One region of the Nocardia sp. NPDC050799 genome, then DNA from elsewhere that is predicted to be linked to it. Evidence: riboswitches for the same ligand, from Rfam matches in the RefSeq annotation. Region 1 holds a riboswitch; the other holds the start of a gene.

Region 1 (8,151 bases):
GAATCCTCGACGATGTAGCGCACCTCGTCCGGGCGCAGGCGGAAGTTGATCGGGACCAGCACCCGGCCCCATCCGCTCACCCCGAAGAACGAGGTCAGCAGCCGGCTCGAATTGTGGCTGACCACCGCGACCCGGTCCCCGGCTCCGATACCCATTTCATCGAGTCGGGCGGCCTGCCTGCGGGCGAGGTCGGCAACCTGGGAATAGGTCGGTGAGCCCTGGCCGGGCGCGGGCTGGGCGGGTTCGTCGACGATACCGATCCGGTCGCCGTACACGGTTTCGGCGCGGTCGAGGAAATCGGAGACACTGAACGGGACGAACATGGCCCTCCTACGGATCTCGCATGCGCCGGGAGTCGATTCTGCGGATCTTCCGGCGGTCCGACGATTGTCTCGCTGAACCGGCCGCGGCGGGCCGGAATTCTTACGGTGGTCGATCCGCACGGCGGCACTGCGCCGGTTTCCTTACCCGCAAGACCTGTCCGGGAGGTCCGGCGCTGTCGACCACCGTGGTCGGGGCACTCGCGACCGGGAAGTGCCGACCGGCGAATTCGGCGGGTGGAACTCAGTGGTCTCGTTGAGCGAGTGCGTGGCGCGCCTCCTCGTGGAGCACGTCGAGCAGGTCCTGCTCCAGCGCGACGAACTCCGGTGTGGTGATCATCGACAACTCGCGTGGCCGTGGCAGATCGACGCGCACCTCGCGGCGTACGGTGGCCGGGCGCGCGGACAGCACGATCACGCGATCGGACAGGTACACCGCTTCCCGGATGTCGTGGGTGATCATCAGCACCATCCATCGGTAGCGCTGCCAGACATCCTGGAGCCACGACTGCATCTCGGTGCGGGTCAGCGAGTCCAGTGCGCCGAACGGCTCGTCCAGCAGCAGCAGTTCGCGTTCCTGGACCACGGTCCGCAGCAATGCCGCCCGCTGCCGCATACCGCCGGAGAGCTGGGACGGCCGGGCGTCCTCGAATCCGGACAATCCGAAGACCGGGAACAGTTCGCGGGCCCGGCGCCGGGCCTCCGGTTTCGGGACGCCGTGCACCTGGAGACCCAGGACGGTGTTGTCCAGGACCGTGCGCCACGGGAACAGCAGATCCTTCTGCGGCATATAGGCGCAGTGCGGTGCCGTTGGTTCCCCGTCACTCGTGCCGAAACGGATACTGCCCGTGTCGGGAGTCTCCAGGCCGGCCAGCATATTGAAGACGGTGCTCTTACCGCAGCCGCTCGGGCCGATGACGGAGACGAACTCACCCGGTTGCGCGGTGAAGGAGACACCGCCGAGGACCTTCCGGTCGGGACGGCGCCGGCCGGGCTGCGGAAACGATTTGATGAGGCCGTCGACGACGATCCGGTGTCCGCGCGCGTCACTCACGTCGGCTCCTGTTCTCCGCGCGGGACCACGGTGCGACGAGCCGTTCGATCGCGAAGGTGAGCAGGTACAACGCGATACTGAGCAGCGCGGTCACCAGTACCGCCGCCAGCACCAGGTCGGTGCGGAAGGAGTTCTTCTGCAGGCTCATATAGATGCCGAGGCCTTCGCTGGCGCCGACATATTCGGCGAAGACCGCGCCGACGACCGCATAGGTGATCCCGATCCGCAATGCGGTGAAGAATCGCGGCACCGCCGACGGCAGCCGCACATAACGGAACACTTGGACACGGGACGCCCCCATACTGCGCAGCAACGCGCCCGCCTCTCGGTCGGCCGCGGCGAATCCCTCGATCAGCCCGATCGCCATGGGGAAGAAGGTGACGAGTGCGACGACGAGCACCTTCGGGAGCAGCCCGAAACCGAACCAGATGATCATCAACGGTGCTATCGCGATGATCGGCAGCGTCTGAGAGGCGACGAACAACGGCACGAACGCGCGCCGCAGCCAGGGCGAGAAGTCGACCACCACGGCCAGCAGCCAGGCCAGGCACAGCGATACCGCGAAGCCGGCCAGTGTCACCTGGAGGGTGGCGGCGGCATGGACCCCGATCTCGTCGCGGTGCGCCCACCCCTGCGCCACGACCCGCACCGGGGACGGCAACAGTTGCGGGCGGATACCGCTGACCTCGACATAGACCTGCCACAGCACGACGAGTAGCGCCACCGTCACGACGGACGGGAGTGCCCAGCGTATCCCGGTCGATCGGCCCGGTGTGGTCCGGGCGACCGGATTCGTCCCGGGCGCGACCTCTGGCTCGGAGTCGTCAGGGGGCGGTGAGGTAATCATTGGTGAAGTAGGTCGACCAGTCCGGTTCCTCGGTCAGCGGGGCGCCGTCGGGACCGGTCAGCAGACCCTTCTCGTACAGGAAACCGGAATTCGCGGCCCACTGCTCGCGGGTCTGGACGCCCACCCGGCCGCCGGGGCCCTTCATGAATTGCTCGGCCAGCATCCGCTGACTCTCGAAAACCAGGCCCTCGTCGTTGAATGCGCCGGGGTTGGCGGCGAGAAGGTCCGCAGCGCCGGCATCGGGGTCGTCCGCGGCGAACTGGTAACCGCGCTGCAGGGCCTGCACGAACTTTCGCGCGCGGTCGGGGTTCGCGGCCAGCCAGTCCTGGTTGGCGTCGACCACGATGGCGTACGCGTCCGGGAAACCGAAGTCGGTGTAGCGGAAGTACCGCATCGGGGTGCCGTGGTGCTCGGCTTCGATACCCTCCCAGCCGAGGTAGGAGACGGTGAAGTCGGCTCGGCCCGAGTAGACGGCCTCGTAGGCCGAGGTGCCCAGGGTGACGGTCGTGAAATCGCCGCGGCCGCCGTCGTTACGGATCACCTGCTGGAGCGCTTCCACTTCACCGGGGTCCCCGAAACCGGCGTAGGTCTTGCCATCGAGATCCTTCGGACGGGTGATATCGGTGCGGTCGGCCTTCACCCCGATCCCGGTCGCCCAGTGTTGCAGCGGTGCGAGCACGGACAGCGTATGCGCCCCCGACGCCCGCGCGAAGGTCGACGAATTATGGGTGCTGATACCGAACTCGGCATTACCGGCGTCGATGACCGTATCGACCGCGGTGTTGTTGTACGGCAGGATCTGCACATCCAGGCCGGCGTCGGCGAAGTAGCCGCGCTGCTGCGCGACGAACAACCCCGTGTGGTTGGTGTTCGGCGTCCAGTCCAGGGCGAAACGGATGGTCTCGCCGTCGCCGGGCCCCGCGGTGCAGGCGGTGAGCGCGGACAGTGCCGCCACGATCGCGACCGTCGCCGCGAGGGCGCGGCGCAGGCGGCCGCTCATGCGGCGGGCCAGGGCTGCGGATGCAGGGCGGTGTCCCAGAACATCAGCTCGTACCGGGTGGCCACGGTGAACGCTGTCGCCATCGCCGCACGATCCCGCTCGCTCGCCGCCTCGGCCGCCGCATCGACGAACGACCGGGCCGCGGCCGCGGACTCCTGGAACTCCGCGGCGCCGTAGGTGGACACCCACTGGGCGTACGGGTGACCGGGGTCGGCCGCGAGAACTTCCGCCGCACTCGCGGCCAGGTCACGGCCGACCTCGGCGTAGATCCAGAAGCACGGCAGCGCGGCCGCCGCGCCCACGGCGTAGGACTCGGTCGCGGCGGTGGCGATGAGGTAGGAAACGTATCCCAGGCAGGCCGTGGACGGTTCCGGCTCGCCTTCCCGCGCGGGGAGCCGGCTGTCACCGAGCAGGTCGCGGTGCAGTTCCGCCTCGACGGCGACCGCCGTGGCGGCCGAACCCGCCCAGAACTGCGCGGCCTGCGCGTCGGGTGACTTGGCCGAGAGCAGGGCCAGCACCTTCGAATAACCGGCGAGATACAGCGAATCCTGCTCCACGTAGGTGCGGAACACCTCGAGCGGGAGGGTGCCGTCGCCGAGCCGGCGCAGGAATTCGAGCTCATCGATGGCGCCGCGGAGATCTTTCGTCCGATCCCAGAGGTGTTCGGTGAATCTGCCGGATTCGGTGGTGTGCGCGCGTGAAGCCAAGACATTCCTTCGTCAGCATTACCTGGACAGGTTCTCGGGTATGTTCTCAGCCCCGCAATCGCGGAGCACCCCGTGTCAGAACGATTTCGACCATAACAGTTGATCGGCGCACGGTGGGCGGGAGGTCGTACCGGGCTTGATCCACCGGAGAGGCCGCTCGGCCGGCGGAGTGGCGCGGACGTGCACGAACCGTCCGGGCCGTGACCCATGTGAGCCAGCGACCGTGACATTACCGCGACCATTTCGTAATCTAACAGTGATCTTGTCGTCGAGCGTTACGAGTAGTCATCATTATGCCTGGTCAACACCGCAAACCGGCCCGAGCCCGAAGGATCGCTCCGCTGGCCGGAAGCGCGATAGCGGCGACGGCGGTGATCGCACTGTCCGTAACGGCACGTCCCGGCCCGGAGGCACAACCCGCCGCGGCCGCGGTCGACGCGGCCGCGGTGCCCACCGCCGGCCTCGACAAAACTACGGAGACGACGCACGCGCCGGACGCGCCGATACCGGTGGCCGGCCTCGGCCGGGCTCCGGCGACGACGCCGGCCCCGCCCGGTATGCCGGCACCGGCGGCCACGATCGCGCGACTTCCGGAGCCCGCCCGGTACGCGAAACGGCATGCGCCTCCCCCGCCACCCGTCATCGCGTGCTCGACCGAACTCGCCGGTGCGCGTCCGCAGGTGGCGCAGGTGGGCAACCTCATCGACCAGACGTTCGGCGTCGGCGATATCGGGGGCGCCAACGGCCGCTACGACGGCGATCACGGCGCGGGTCTGGCGCTCGACTTCATGACCTACGATCCGGCCCGCGGCGACGCGATCGCCGACTTCGTGCTGGCCAACAAAGAGCGCTTCGGTGTGACCTATGTGATCTGGCAGCAGCGGTACAACGATGGCAGCGGCTGGTCGTACATGGAGGATCGCGGCGACCCCACCGCCAATCACTACGACCACGTACACGTCTCGTTCGACTCGACGGCCGATATCCACGTGACCTGCTGACGCACTTCCGCGCTTCGGGTTAGTGGCGGGCGGGCTGGGTATCGCGCCACCGCACACACCCGACCGTCGAGGCGAAACAAGGAGGACGACGATGGTCGCAACCGACGCGGATCGAGTCCGGGCGGCACTGTCCGCCGCTGATTTTCCGGCCGAGAAGCCAGAGCTGGTGCACTGCGCGACCCGGGCGCACGCCGACAACGACACGGTGCGCGCCCTGAAGGCGATCCCCCCGGAGACCTACGGCAATCTGCAGGAAGTTCTGCAGTCGGTGAACCTCGAGCCGCGGCGGTCGCCGGCGGACCGGGCCGCCCAACGGCGCACCCACCACCATCCGGGCCTGGCGGAGCAGGAGATAGAGGTTCCACCCAACCCGATCACCGAGGAACTCGGATACAACCGCGACAGCTGACCGGATCCCGGCGTCGCACGGTGGCATGATCCGCAGGAACCTGGGTAGCCGCCGCAGATGACCACTATTCATCCCCTCGCGCTCGTGACCGGCGCCTCGAGCGGTATCGGTCTGGAACTCGCCACCGCGTTCGCCGAACGCGGCTATGACGTGGTCATGGCCGCGGAGGATGCGGACATCGAAACCGCGGCCGACACCGTCCGCCGCCCCGGGATCGAGGTACGGGCGGTCCAGGCCGATCTGCGCACACCGGAAGGCGTGGAACAGGTGTACTCCGCGGCGACCCAGGACGAACGGCCGCTCGACGCGGTCGCGCTCAACGCCGGAGTCGGTCGCGGCGGCAACTTCGCCGAGACCGACCTCGACGACGAACTCGATCTCATCGCGCTCAACGTGCGCTCGACTGTGCACTTGGCCAAGCTCACGCTGGGCGATATGGTGCGGCGCGACACCGGTGGGCTGTTGTTCACCTCCTCGGTCGCGGCGATGATGCCCGGCGCCGGGCAGGCGGTGTACCACGCGTCGAAATCGTTCGTCCAGTCCTTCGCGGAGGCGCTGCGCGAGGAAGTGCGCGATACCGGGGTGACCGTGACCGCGCTGATGCCGGGACCGACCGATACGGACTTCTTCCGCCGCGCCGGTCTCCTCGAGACACCGATGGGTCGCGGCCCCAAAGAGGATCCGGCGCGGGTGGCGCGACAAGGGGTGGACGCGCTGCTCCAGGACAAGCAGAAGGTCGTCGGTGGATCGCTGGGGACCCGTGCGATGGCCACGGTCGCGCATGTACTGCCCGATTCGGTCAAGGTCACCGCGAGCCGGGTGATGAATGCCGCGCTCCCTCACCGCTCCTGACCCGCTCCTCGGATCGCAGGAGAGCGGCCCACGACAAGGTGCTCGATTATGGCCGGTATCGGCCCCTCTGTTCCCGGGCGATGAGATGGCGGGGTAGCCGGGCGGACCCGGTGTCCTGCCGCTGAGTAAACGCAACAGGGGTGAGTACGGCCCGCATGGAATGTTCAGCGACCGGATACGCCCTGATCCACCGCGACCGACGCACCGAGCCCGACGATCAGCGCCCCGCCCGCGCCCCCGACCGCCTCCAGCCGCTTCGGCGACCGCGCGAACCAGTTGCGCGCCGCGGAGGCGAGCAAAGCCCAGGCGCTGTCACATATCAGCGCGATCACCAGGAAGATCGAGCCCAGCACCAGCAGCTGGAGTGGCAGCGAGCCCGAAGCATGATCGGCGAAATGGGGTAGCACCGCGGCGAAGAATACGATCGCCTTCGGGTTGGTGACGCCGACGACCACGCTCTGCCGGAACACCCGGCGCCCACTCGCCGGTGCCACGGGCGCACCCAGTACCTCGCGCAGCGCTTTCCGTTCCCGGATGGCCTGGACCCCGAGATGGATCAGGTACAGCGCACCCGCAACCTTGACGATCGCCATGGCAGTGGCCGAGGCCGCCAGCACCGCGCCCAATCCCACCGCGACGAACAGCAGGGCGATCTGGACACCCAGCGAGTGGCCCAGGACCGAGATCAACGCCGCGCGGCGCCCGAGGGTGAGCGCGCGCCCGATGGTGAAGAGCACGCCGGGCCCGGGAACCACGACGATGAGGGTGGCGGCGGCCACGAAGGCCAGCAGATTGGCGGCGGGGACCATCAGCGAATTCTATGCCCGGGCGGCGGGTTCGGTGCCCCGGAATCGGCGGACCGGCGCGATGACCGGCAGACCCGTTCCGGTCACCTGCCGGAGGGATTCTCCGGAAGTAGCGGCCCGAGGGGGCCGAGGTCGATATTGAGATCTTCGGGGGTGAGACCGAAATGCTCACGCAGCTCGTCCATTCGCTGCTCGAGGAGCATCAGGGTGGTGCCGATGCGCTCGACCTGATCCTCGCTCAGATCGCCGGCGTCGACCCGTCGCAGGGCCTGCCGTTCCATCAACTGACGCAGCAGTTCCACCAGGGTGAGGACGAGCGTGACCAGGCCGCGTTCCACCGATTCGGGATCGGTGTCGATACGCGGTGAGATACCGTCGAATTCGGTCATCCGGGTGGCTCCTGCGTGGGCCCGTACAGCGTGCTGACCGAAGAGATCAGCGCCCGCAACGAGATCTGCACCAGATCGACATCGGCGATGGCGAGCTTGATATCGCCGGTGACGACGACACCACCCGCCAGCACTCGGTCCAGCAGGTCGACCAGTGCGATGCGGCGCTCGCTGTCGACGCTGTTCACCGCGGCTCGCGTTCCACACCGGCGAACGAATACGGAGGCCACGGGCCGGTGAGTTCGAGCCGGATGCCGGGGAATTCGGCAGCGAGCGCGTCGACGGCCGCGGCGAAATCCTCGGCGCGCTCGTCGTCGACCAGGTAGGTCCCGTTGAGCACCATCCAATCACTGCGACCACTCAGCGCGGGATCGGTGGTCGGCTGCCGGCGACCGGCCGCGGCGCGGCGGCTCAACCGGGTATGGACGGCCTCCGCACGCTGGGCCGCATCGTGTTCCACGGTTTCCTGGGCGGACAGCTGAGCACGGCGACGGGCCAGATAGGCGGCGCCCGCGCCTTTCGCGGTGTCTTCGGCGCGGGCCTCGGCCACGGCCGCGGTCAGTGCGGCGCGATCTCCGTAGACCTTCACGCCCCATTCGGTGCGACCGCTGACCAGGACCAGCGCCGCCTCCAGATCCGCCTGCCGGTCCCGGAGCAGTTCCCGCACCCGCTCGTCGTCGAGAAAAACGGTCGCCAGCCGCAACGGCGCCGACGGGGCCCGGCGCACCGCCGCGGATACCACCACATCGTGTGCCCGGGCGGTGAC
Region 2 (8,151 bases), on a different contig from region 1:
GCCGGTCCTGCAGGATGCCGCGCAACCCGGAGACCAGCACCGTGGCCACCACTTCGGGTTCGTCGTCCGGGTTCAGTGCGCGCAGGCCCGCGGTGAGGGCGGTGACGAACGCCGCGGTGGCTTGGTCGGCGTAGCCCGCGTAGGGGCCGTGGGGCGCGCAGGCCGCGCCGAGGACCTGGAGCATCACCCGCACGCTGACAGATCCCGCGCCGGTGGTGTTCGAACGCCAGAAATCCCAGAGTCGTTCGCGCAGCGTGGCGGCGTCGTGTACTTCGGCGAAGACGGCCGTGAGATCCGGGCGATGGGTCGCCAGGGCCTGGACCAGCAGTTCTTCTTTGGTGCCGAAGTAATAGATCAGCATCCGGGAACTGGTGCCCAGGGCGGCGGCCAGGGGACGCAGCGAGAGGTCCGCGAGTCCGCGTTCGGCGATATAGCGCACCACCGCGTCGAGGATCTCGGCGCGTTTGGCGTGGTCGAGTGGGCGGGCCATGGGTTGACTGTAGCGAACGCTACAGGTATTCATGATCCCGTGACTGTACCGATCGCTTCAGAAACTCCGGCGGCGGCGCAGGTGGTCGTCACCGGGTACGCGGGCGCCACCTCGATCGCCGGCGATATGGACGAGACCTGGTCGGGCCTGCTGGAGGGCCGGACCGGTATCACCACCCTCGACGACGACTTCGTCGCCGAATACGACCTGCCCGTACGTATCGGTGGCAAGCTCGCCGCCCAGCCGGGGGCGCAGCTCACCCGGGTCGAACAGCGCAGGCACTCCTATGTCGAACAGCTCGCCCTCGTGCTCGGACGGCAGGTCTGGCGCGCGGCGGGCCGGCCGGAGGTGGAGGGCGAACGGCTCGCGGTGAGTATCGGCACCGGGCTCGGCGGCGGCGACGCGCTCATCGCTGCGGTCGACGCGATGCGCGCCGGCGGCTACCGCAAGGTCTCGCCCATGTCGGTGCCCATGGTCATGCCCAACGGCCCGGCGGCGGCCGTCAGTCTGGAAATCGGCGCGAAAGCGGGGGTTTTCGCGCCGGTCTCGGCGTGCTCATCCGGTACCGAGGCCATCGCGCAGGCCTGGCGGCTGATCGCCACCGGCGAGGCGGATGTGGTGGTGGCCGGTGGCGTGGAGGGTCATATCCATGCCGTCCCGATCGCCAGTTTCGCCATGATGCGCGCGATGAGCACCCGCAACGACGATCCCGCCGCCGCCTCCCGGCCGTTCGACCGGGACCGTGACGGTTTCGTCTTCGGCGAAGCGGGTGCGTTGCTGGTGCTGGAATCGGAGCGCCACGCCCGCGCCCGGGGCGCCCGTGTCCATGCCCGGGTGCTCGGCGCCGGTATCACCTCCGACGCCTATCACATCGTCGCTTCGGATCCGGCGGGCGAGGGCGCGGCGCGCGCCATGCGCAAGGCGATCGCCGTCGCGGGTCTGACCCCGGCCGATATCGGCCATATCAACGCCCACGCCACCTCGACATCCATCGGTGACGCCTCGGAAGCGGCCGCGATCGAGGCGGTCACGCCCGACGCCTCGGTCTACGCGCCCAAATCGGCGCTCGGGCATTCCATCGGGGCGGTCGGCGCCCTGGAAACCATCCTCACCGCGCTCACCCTGCGGGAACAGGTCGTGCCGCCCACCCTCAATCTCGAAAACCCGGAGGCGGACCTGGATATCGTGCACGGCCGGGCCCGGCCGCAGCGGATCGAGTACGCCCTGACGAATTCTTTCGGGTTCGGCGGTCACAATGTGACGCTGGCGCTGGGCCGCGCCTGATGCGACGATCGGCGGCGGCGCGACCGGGGCCACGCCGACCTGCTCGACCGAGCGCCGCAGCGTGCGGGGCCGGATGCGTTTCGTTCCCGTCCGGCCCCGGCCTCGTCACCGCCGCGGAAGGGCGGGCCGGCGCCGGTGCCGGCCGAATCGGCGCCCGGCCGCCACCGGGTGCGGGACCGGCCGTCCGGGCATCAGCCCGGCACTTTGTCCAGGAAGCCCAGCACCGTTGCGATCCGGCCCTGCTCATCGGTGACCAGAACGTCGAAACCGATGATCACCGGCTCGGCGTCCGCGGGCCCCAGGCCCCACTGAAACCGGACCTGACGATGGTGGGCATCCGGGTCCCCGACCGGGGTGAAGACGAATCCGGGGAATTGTTCGTGCACCGCGCCGATGGTCGCGCCGATCGCATCGAGGCCGGCCGCCTCGGCCAGCGGATCGATGTAGGACGCTTCCGGGGCCCAGTGGGTGTTCAGCAGTTCTTTCCGGACGGCCGCGTCGGTGGTGTTCCAGGTCTGCAGGTAGGCGGTGACGGTGTCTTTCATCGTTGTTCCTTCCGGGGTTGTGTGAACCAGGTGCCATAAGCATCACCGGGATCGGCGGCCCCGACGATTACCTCGGAGGTAATGGGATCGGTTACTGCGACGGCTACGATTTCGGATGTGGTGATCTCGGAAACCGAACCCTCGGTCGGCGGCCTGCTGCGGTCCTGGCGGGAGCGGCGCCGGTTGAGTCAGTTGCAGCTCGCGTCGGAGGCCGAGGTGTCCACCCGCCATCTGAGTTTCGTGGAGACCGGCCGCTCCCGGCCCACGCGCGAGATGGTCGAACGACTGGCCGGGCACCTGGATGTCCCGCTGCGCGAACGCAACGAACTGCTCCTCGCGGCCGGTTACGCGCCGAGTTACGGCCAGCGTGAGGTGGACGCACCGGAACTGCGGTCGGTGATGGACGCCTTCCGGATCCTGCTCGACGCGCACCTCCCGCATCCGGCCCTGGTGCTGGACCGGTGCTGGGATGTGGTCGACCGTAATGCCGCCACCGACGCGCTGCTCGACGGTTGTGCCCCCGAGCTGCTGGAGCCGCCCGTCAATGCCATCCGTATCTCACTGCACCCCGGCGGCCTCGCGCCGCGGATTCGCAACCTCGGTCAGTGGCGCAACCATCTGCTCGGCCAGGTGCGCGGGCGGTTGGAGGCCACCGGCGACAGCCGGCTGAAAGCGCTGCTCGACGAGGCTTCCGCCTATCCGTGCCACGACCGCGGCGCCCGGGCCCGCACCGATGTGGTGGTGCCGTTGCAGTTGCGGGTGGGCGACGCCGAGCTCTCCTTCTTCAGCATCACCGCCTCGGCCCTGTCGGCTACCGACGTCACCATCGACGAGCTCCATATCGAAGCCTTCTACCCCGCCGACGAGGCGACGGCCCGGCTGTTCCGCACCTGAGCCGCCACCCGGAGCCGTAGACGCTCGCTTATGCGGGCGAGCGTTCGAGCCATGGTTCGTCTCGCTCCTGATTGCTGTACTGGAACAGGCCACAAGGCAACGGTTTCGAGTCAGGAGCAATCATGCGAATCGCGGTTTTCGGAGCGACCGGCACGGTCGGACGGCACGTCGTGGAGCAGGCGCTGGCGCGCGGATACGAGGTCACCGCGCTGACCCGTGACGCCGGCCGGATCACCCGCACCCACGAACGCCTGCACATCGTAGAAGGGGATGTGCTCGACCCGGGCGCGGTCGAGCGCGCCGTCTACGGCCAGGACGCCGTACTGGTGGCACTGGGCAACGGGCGTAAGGGCGTGGTGCGGGCGGAGGGCACCCGCACGGTCGTCGAGGCGATGAACCGCACCGGCGTGAAACGGCTGATCTGCCAGTCCACGCTGGGCGCCGGCGACAGCCGTGCCAATCTGGATTTCCTCTGGAAGTACATCATGTTCGGCCTGCTGCTGCGCCCGGCCTACGCCGACCACCAGCAGCAGGAGGACTATGTGCGGGCCAGCGACCTGGAGTGGACCATCGTGCGGCCCAGCGCCTTCACCGATGGCCCCCGCACCGGCGCCTACCGGCGTGGCTTCGGTGCCGACGAGGCCGGGCTGAGCCTGAAGATCGCCCGCGCCGATATCGCGGAGTTCCTGCTCGATCAGATCACCGACCGGACCTATGTGCACCGGGCGCCCGGGATCTCCAACTGAACGGCTCCGGAAGTGATTGCGGTGGGTCTGTGGGCCCGGCGAGTACCGGATCCGCTGTAGTCGCGGTCCGTTCCGAGCCGAGCCCGCCACCGGGATCGGCTATCGCACGGGCCCGGCCGCGACGCCTGGCGGGCCCGGCGCGGAATGCCTTCGGCGTCGCCACAGGTGGCCCGGCGGGGGCGCCGGCCCCCACGAGGTCGGGGCCGGGCGCTCACCCCTCAGGTGGTCAGCGGGAGATACACCCGTTTACCGGCCTCGGTGAACTCGGCCGACTTCTCCGCCATCCCGGCCTCGATCGCGGCGACATCCGTCAGATTGTGCTGCTCCGCGTACTCGCGCACGTCCGCGGAGATGCGCATGGAGCAGAATTTCGGACCGCACATCGAACAGAAATGCGCCGTCTTCGCCGGTTCCGCGGGCATCGTCTCGTCGTGGTATTCGCGCGCGGTATCGGGGTCCAGCGACAGCGCGAACTGGTCGCGCCAGCGGAATTCGAACCGGGCCTTGGACAACTCGTCATCCCGGAGCTGGGCGTGTGGATGGCCCTTGGCCAGGTCGGCGGCGTGCGCGGCGATCTTGTAGGTGATGACGCCGGTTTTCACATCGTCACGGTCGGGCAGACCGAGATGTTCCTTCGGTGTGACGTAGCACAGCATCGCGGTGCCGGCCTGCGCGATGATCGCCGCGCCGATGGCCGAGGTGATGTGGTCGTAGGCGGGCGCGATATCGGTGGCCAGCGGACCGAGGGTGTAGAAAGGGGCTTCTTCGCACAGCTCTTCCTCCAGCCGTACGTTCTCCACGATCTTGTGCATCGGCACGTGGCCGGGGCCCTCGATCATCACCTGGACACCGTGCGATTTCGCGATGGTGGTCAGCTCGCCGAGCGTACGGAGTTCGGCGAACTGCGCCTCGTCGTTGGCGTCGGCGATGGAACCGGGCCGCAGACCGTCACCCAGCGAGAAGGTCACGTCGTAGCGCGCCAGGATTTCGCACAACTCCTCGAAATGGGTGTACAGGAACGATTCCCGGTGGTGGGCCAGGCACCATGCGGCCATGATCGAACCGCCGCGCGAGACGATTCCGGTGACCCGTTTCGCGGTCAGCGGCACATAGCGCAGCAGTACCCCGGCGTGCACGGTCATATAGTCGACGCCCTGCTCGCACTGCTCGATCACGGTGTCGCGGTAGATATCCCAGGTGAGCGCGGTCGGATCACCGCCGACCTTCTCCAGGGCCTGATAGATCGGCACCGTGCCCACCGGGACCGGCGAGTTGCGCAGAATCCACTCGCGCGTCTCGTGAATGTTCTTGCCGGTGGACAGATCCATGATGGTGTCGGCGCCCCAGCGGGTGGCCCACACCATCTTCTCGACCTCCTCGGCGATCGACGACGAGACGGCCGAATTGCCGATATTGGCGTTGATCTTCACCAGGAACTTCTTGCCGATGACGGTCGGCTCCAGTTCCGGATGCCGGTGGTTGGCCGGGATCACCGCGCGGCCGGCGGCGACCTCCGCGCGCACCAGCTCCGCCGGCACGCCCTCCCGAGCGGCGACGAAGCGCATCTCCGGGGTCACGATCCCCGCCCGGGCCCAGGCGAGCTGAGTACGCGGGCCGGGTACATCCGGCTTGCCCCACTCGGTCCGGAGCGCGGGCAGGCCCGCCTCCAGGTCGATGGTCGCGGTGTCGTCGGTGTACGGGCCGGACGTGTCGTAGACGTCGAAATGGTCGCCGTTGGTCAGCTCGATCCGGCGCACCGGAATTCGTAGACCGTCGATTTCCCGGTAGTGCTTGACGCTGCCCTCGATCGGACCGGTGGTCACCGAATCGACAGGTGTAGTCGTCATATTTCCTCCCTACGCCGGCATTACCCGGTCAGGTTCATACGGTCGACAGCCCTGAGCGCTCCGTGGAGCTAGCCGTCCTCTCAGCCCGCTGGTGCGAGCCCCCGTTGGCATGTGAAATTTTCCGCCGCCGACCATACCCGCCCGCGAACCGTCTCGGTCCCGGACGGCGAATTCCGCCGGTTCCCGGCGTCCTACCGTGACAGCCGGGCCCCGCGCCCTACCGGAAGTGGGGCGGATAAGCACAGAGTGTTCGGTGCGGCTGTTGTGGACTGCGAAAGATAGGGTCTATCCGTGACCCTCTCGCATGGATCGCTGATGACCGTCGACGAGTTCGAGGAACTCGACGCGGCGGCCCAGCGGATTTCCGAAGGGCTGCGGCTCGAATATCTGAACGGCCTGCTGGCCGCGAAGGCACGACCGGATACCAACCATACCCGGGTCGTGCAGTGGCTGGCGCGGTTCCTGGTGCCGCGCCGGTCCGAACTGTGGCTTTTCGCCGATCGCGGCCTGCGGGCCGGGCGTACCGGCGGCAGTCGCGTGCGACCCGACGCCATCCTCGCGCCCGCGTCGGCATTCGCCGGTGAAGGTGAATGGTCGGACCCGCAGCCGGTGTTCATGACCATCGAGATCAGTTCCCGGGCCCAGCACACCGAACTGCGGGACCGGCTCGACAAGCCGTTCCTGTACGCGGCCACGGGTATCCCGCTCTACTTCCTGATCGACCGCGGTGCCGCGGAGGTGAGCGTGTACAGCGAGCCCGAGGACGGGCGCTACAGCACCAAGGTGACCGTGCCGTTCGGCACCGATATCGAAATTCCCGAGCCGCTCGGTGTCTTCCTCGCCACCGATCCGCTCGCGGACTGGCTGTAACGGCGTCACAGGGTGAATTCGGCGATCACCGGAGCGTGGTCGCTGGCGCCCTTGCCCTTGCGCTCCTCCCGGTCCACCCCGGCGTCGGCCACCGTCGCGGCCAGGGCCGGCGAGGCCAGCACGAAATCGATACGCATCCCTTCCTTACGCGGGAAGCGCAGCTGGGTGTAGTCCCAGTAGGTGTACACGCCGGGGCCGGGAGCGAAGGGCCGCATGACATCGGCGAAACCGGTATCGGTGATCGCGGTGAACGCGTCCCGTTCCGGTTGCGACACATGGGTTCTGCCGGCGAACAGTTCCGGGGACCACACATCGTCGTCGGTGGGCGCGATATTCCAGTCCCCGACCAGAGCCGTCTTCGCCTGCGGATCGGCGGCCAGCCAGCGGGCGGCGTTGTCGCGGAGCGCGGCCAGCCAGGCCAGTTTGTACTCGTAGTGCGGATCGGTCAGCGCGCGCCCGTTGGGTACGTACAGACTCCACACCCGGACTCCGTCGCAGGTGGCGCCCAGGGCCCGCGCCTCGACGGTCGGTGAGGGGATGAGCGTATCGGCGGCGTCCCGATCGAATCCGGGCTGGTCCGGGAACCCGATCTCCACCTCGTCGAGACCGACCCGCGACGCGATCGCCACCCCGTTCCACTGGTTCAACCCCACATGCGCGACCTCGTAACCGGCCTCGGCGAAACGCTCGAAGGGGAACTGGTCGTCCCGGCATTTGGTCTCCTGGATCGCCAGCACATCGATGTCCTGGCGATCCAGCCAGGCCAGCACCCGGTCCTGCCGGGAGCGGATCGAATTGACATTCCAGGTGGCCAGGCGCAACAAATTACCTTTTCGCGAGTCGGGTGAACCGCAGTTCGGGAGTACCGGCGTTACCGCCCGGCCACCCCGGAACTGCCGGGGACGGCGTAGCGGTAGCTGTGGTGATCGACGAACCCGAGTTCGCCGAACAGCTCCAGGGCGTCCACATTACCGGCCTCGACCTGGACGTACGCGTGTGTCGCGCCACGATCGCGACCCCAGCGCAGCAGTTCCCCGCAGACGAGTGCGGCCAGGCCGTGCCGGCGATGGGCGGCCACCACCGCCACACAGGTCAGGCCGACCCAGCGGCGGCCGTCGGCGGCGGCGGTGAGTGCGCCACGGGCGATGGCGATGGGATTGGGCAGGCCCAGCGAGGCGAAACCCAGCTGCCCGTCGTGCACGGCGGAGAGTACTTCGGGCAGCGGGACCGTGGCGGAGTGGCCGCTCGGTTCGTCGCCGCGGTAGCGGTGGATCTCCAGCCACGCGATATCGGGTTCGGGCGCGATACGCACCATGGACGGGCCCTGCGGGAGGACGAAATTCTCCAGGTCGATGCCCAGGACACGGGTTTCGCCCCAGCTGTTCCAGCCCGGCGGCACGGTGGCCAGCCGGTCCGGAAGCGCCAGTTGCAGCGGCAATCCCTGTGCGCCGTACCAGGCGCCGATCCGGTGCAGG

The links. Region 1 has a riboswitch for thiamine pyrophosphate ahead of AB0H42_RS01765 (TenA family protein). Riboswitches for the same ligand answer to the same signal wherever they lie in the genome.
Region 2: linked by a shared signal. The riboswitch ahead of thiC (phosphomethylpyrimidine synthase ThiC) and the one ahead of AB0H42_RS01765 (TenA family protein) in region 1 are both predicted to bind thiamine pyrophosphate.

What each region holds. Positions count from the first base shown of each region.
Region 1 is NZ_JBFAHF010000001.1:354,243-362,393, reverse strand. It holds gene AB0H42_RS01785 (AMP-binding protein) at 1-323, opposite strand, end outside; gene AB0H42_RS01780 (ABC transporter ATP-binding protein) at 565-1,374, opposite strand; gene AB0H42_RS01775 (ABC transporter permease) at 1,367-2,221, opposite strand; gene AB0H42_RS01770 (ABC transporter substrate-binding protein) at 2,199-3,221, opposite strand; gene AB0H42_RS01765 (TenA family protein) at 3,218-3,928, opposite strand; TPP riboswitch at 3,916-4,011, opposite strand; gene AB0H42_RS01760 (hypothetical protein) at 4,300-4,929, shown strand; gene AB0H42_RS01755 (DUF2795 domain-containing protein) at 5,021-5,338, shown strand; gene AB0H42_RS01750 (SDR family NAD(P)-dependent oxidoreductase) at 5,396-6,190, shown strand; gene AB0H42_RS01745 (LysE family translocator) at 6,355-6,999, opposite strand; gene AB0H42_RS01740 (gas vesicle protein K) at 7,080-7,385, opposite strand; gene AB0H42_RS01735 (gas vesicle protein) at 7,382-7,573, opposite strand; gene AB0H42_RS01730 (GvpL/GvpF family gas vesicle protein) at 7,570-8,151, opposite strand, start outside.
Region 2 is NZ_JBFAHF010000004.1:133,392-141,542, forward strand. It holds gene AB0H42_RS06170 (TetR/AcrR family transcriptional regulator) at 1-490, opposite strand, end outside; gene AB0H42_RS06175 (KasA/KasB family beta-ketoacyl-ACP synthase) at 530-1,774, shown strand; gene AB0H42_RS06180 (nuclear transport factor 2 family protein) at 1,966-2,319, opposite strand; gene AB0H42_RS06185 (helix-turn-helix transcriptional regulator) at 2,437-3,213, shown strand; gene AB0H42_RS06190 (SDR family oxidoreductase) at 3,336-3,959, shown strand; gene thiC (phosphomethylpyrimidine synthase ThiC) at 4,178-5,806, opposite strand; TPP riboswitch at 5,797-5,921, opposite strand; gene AB0H42_RS06200 (Uma2 family endonuclease) at 6,098-6,676, shown strand; gene AB0H42_RS06205 (exodeoxyribonuclease III) at 6,682-7,497, opposite strand; gene AB0H42_RS06210 (GNAT family N-acetyltransferase) at 7,548-8,151, opposite strand, start outside.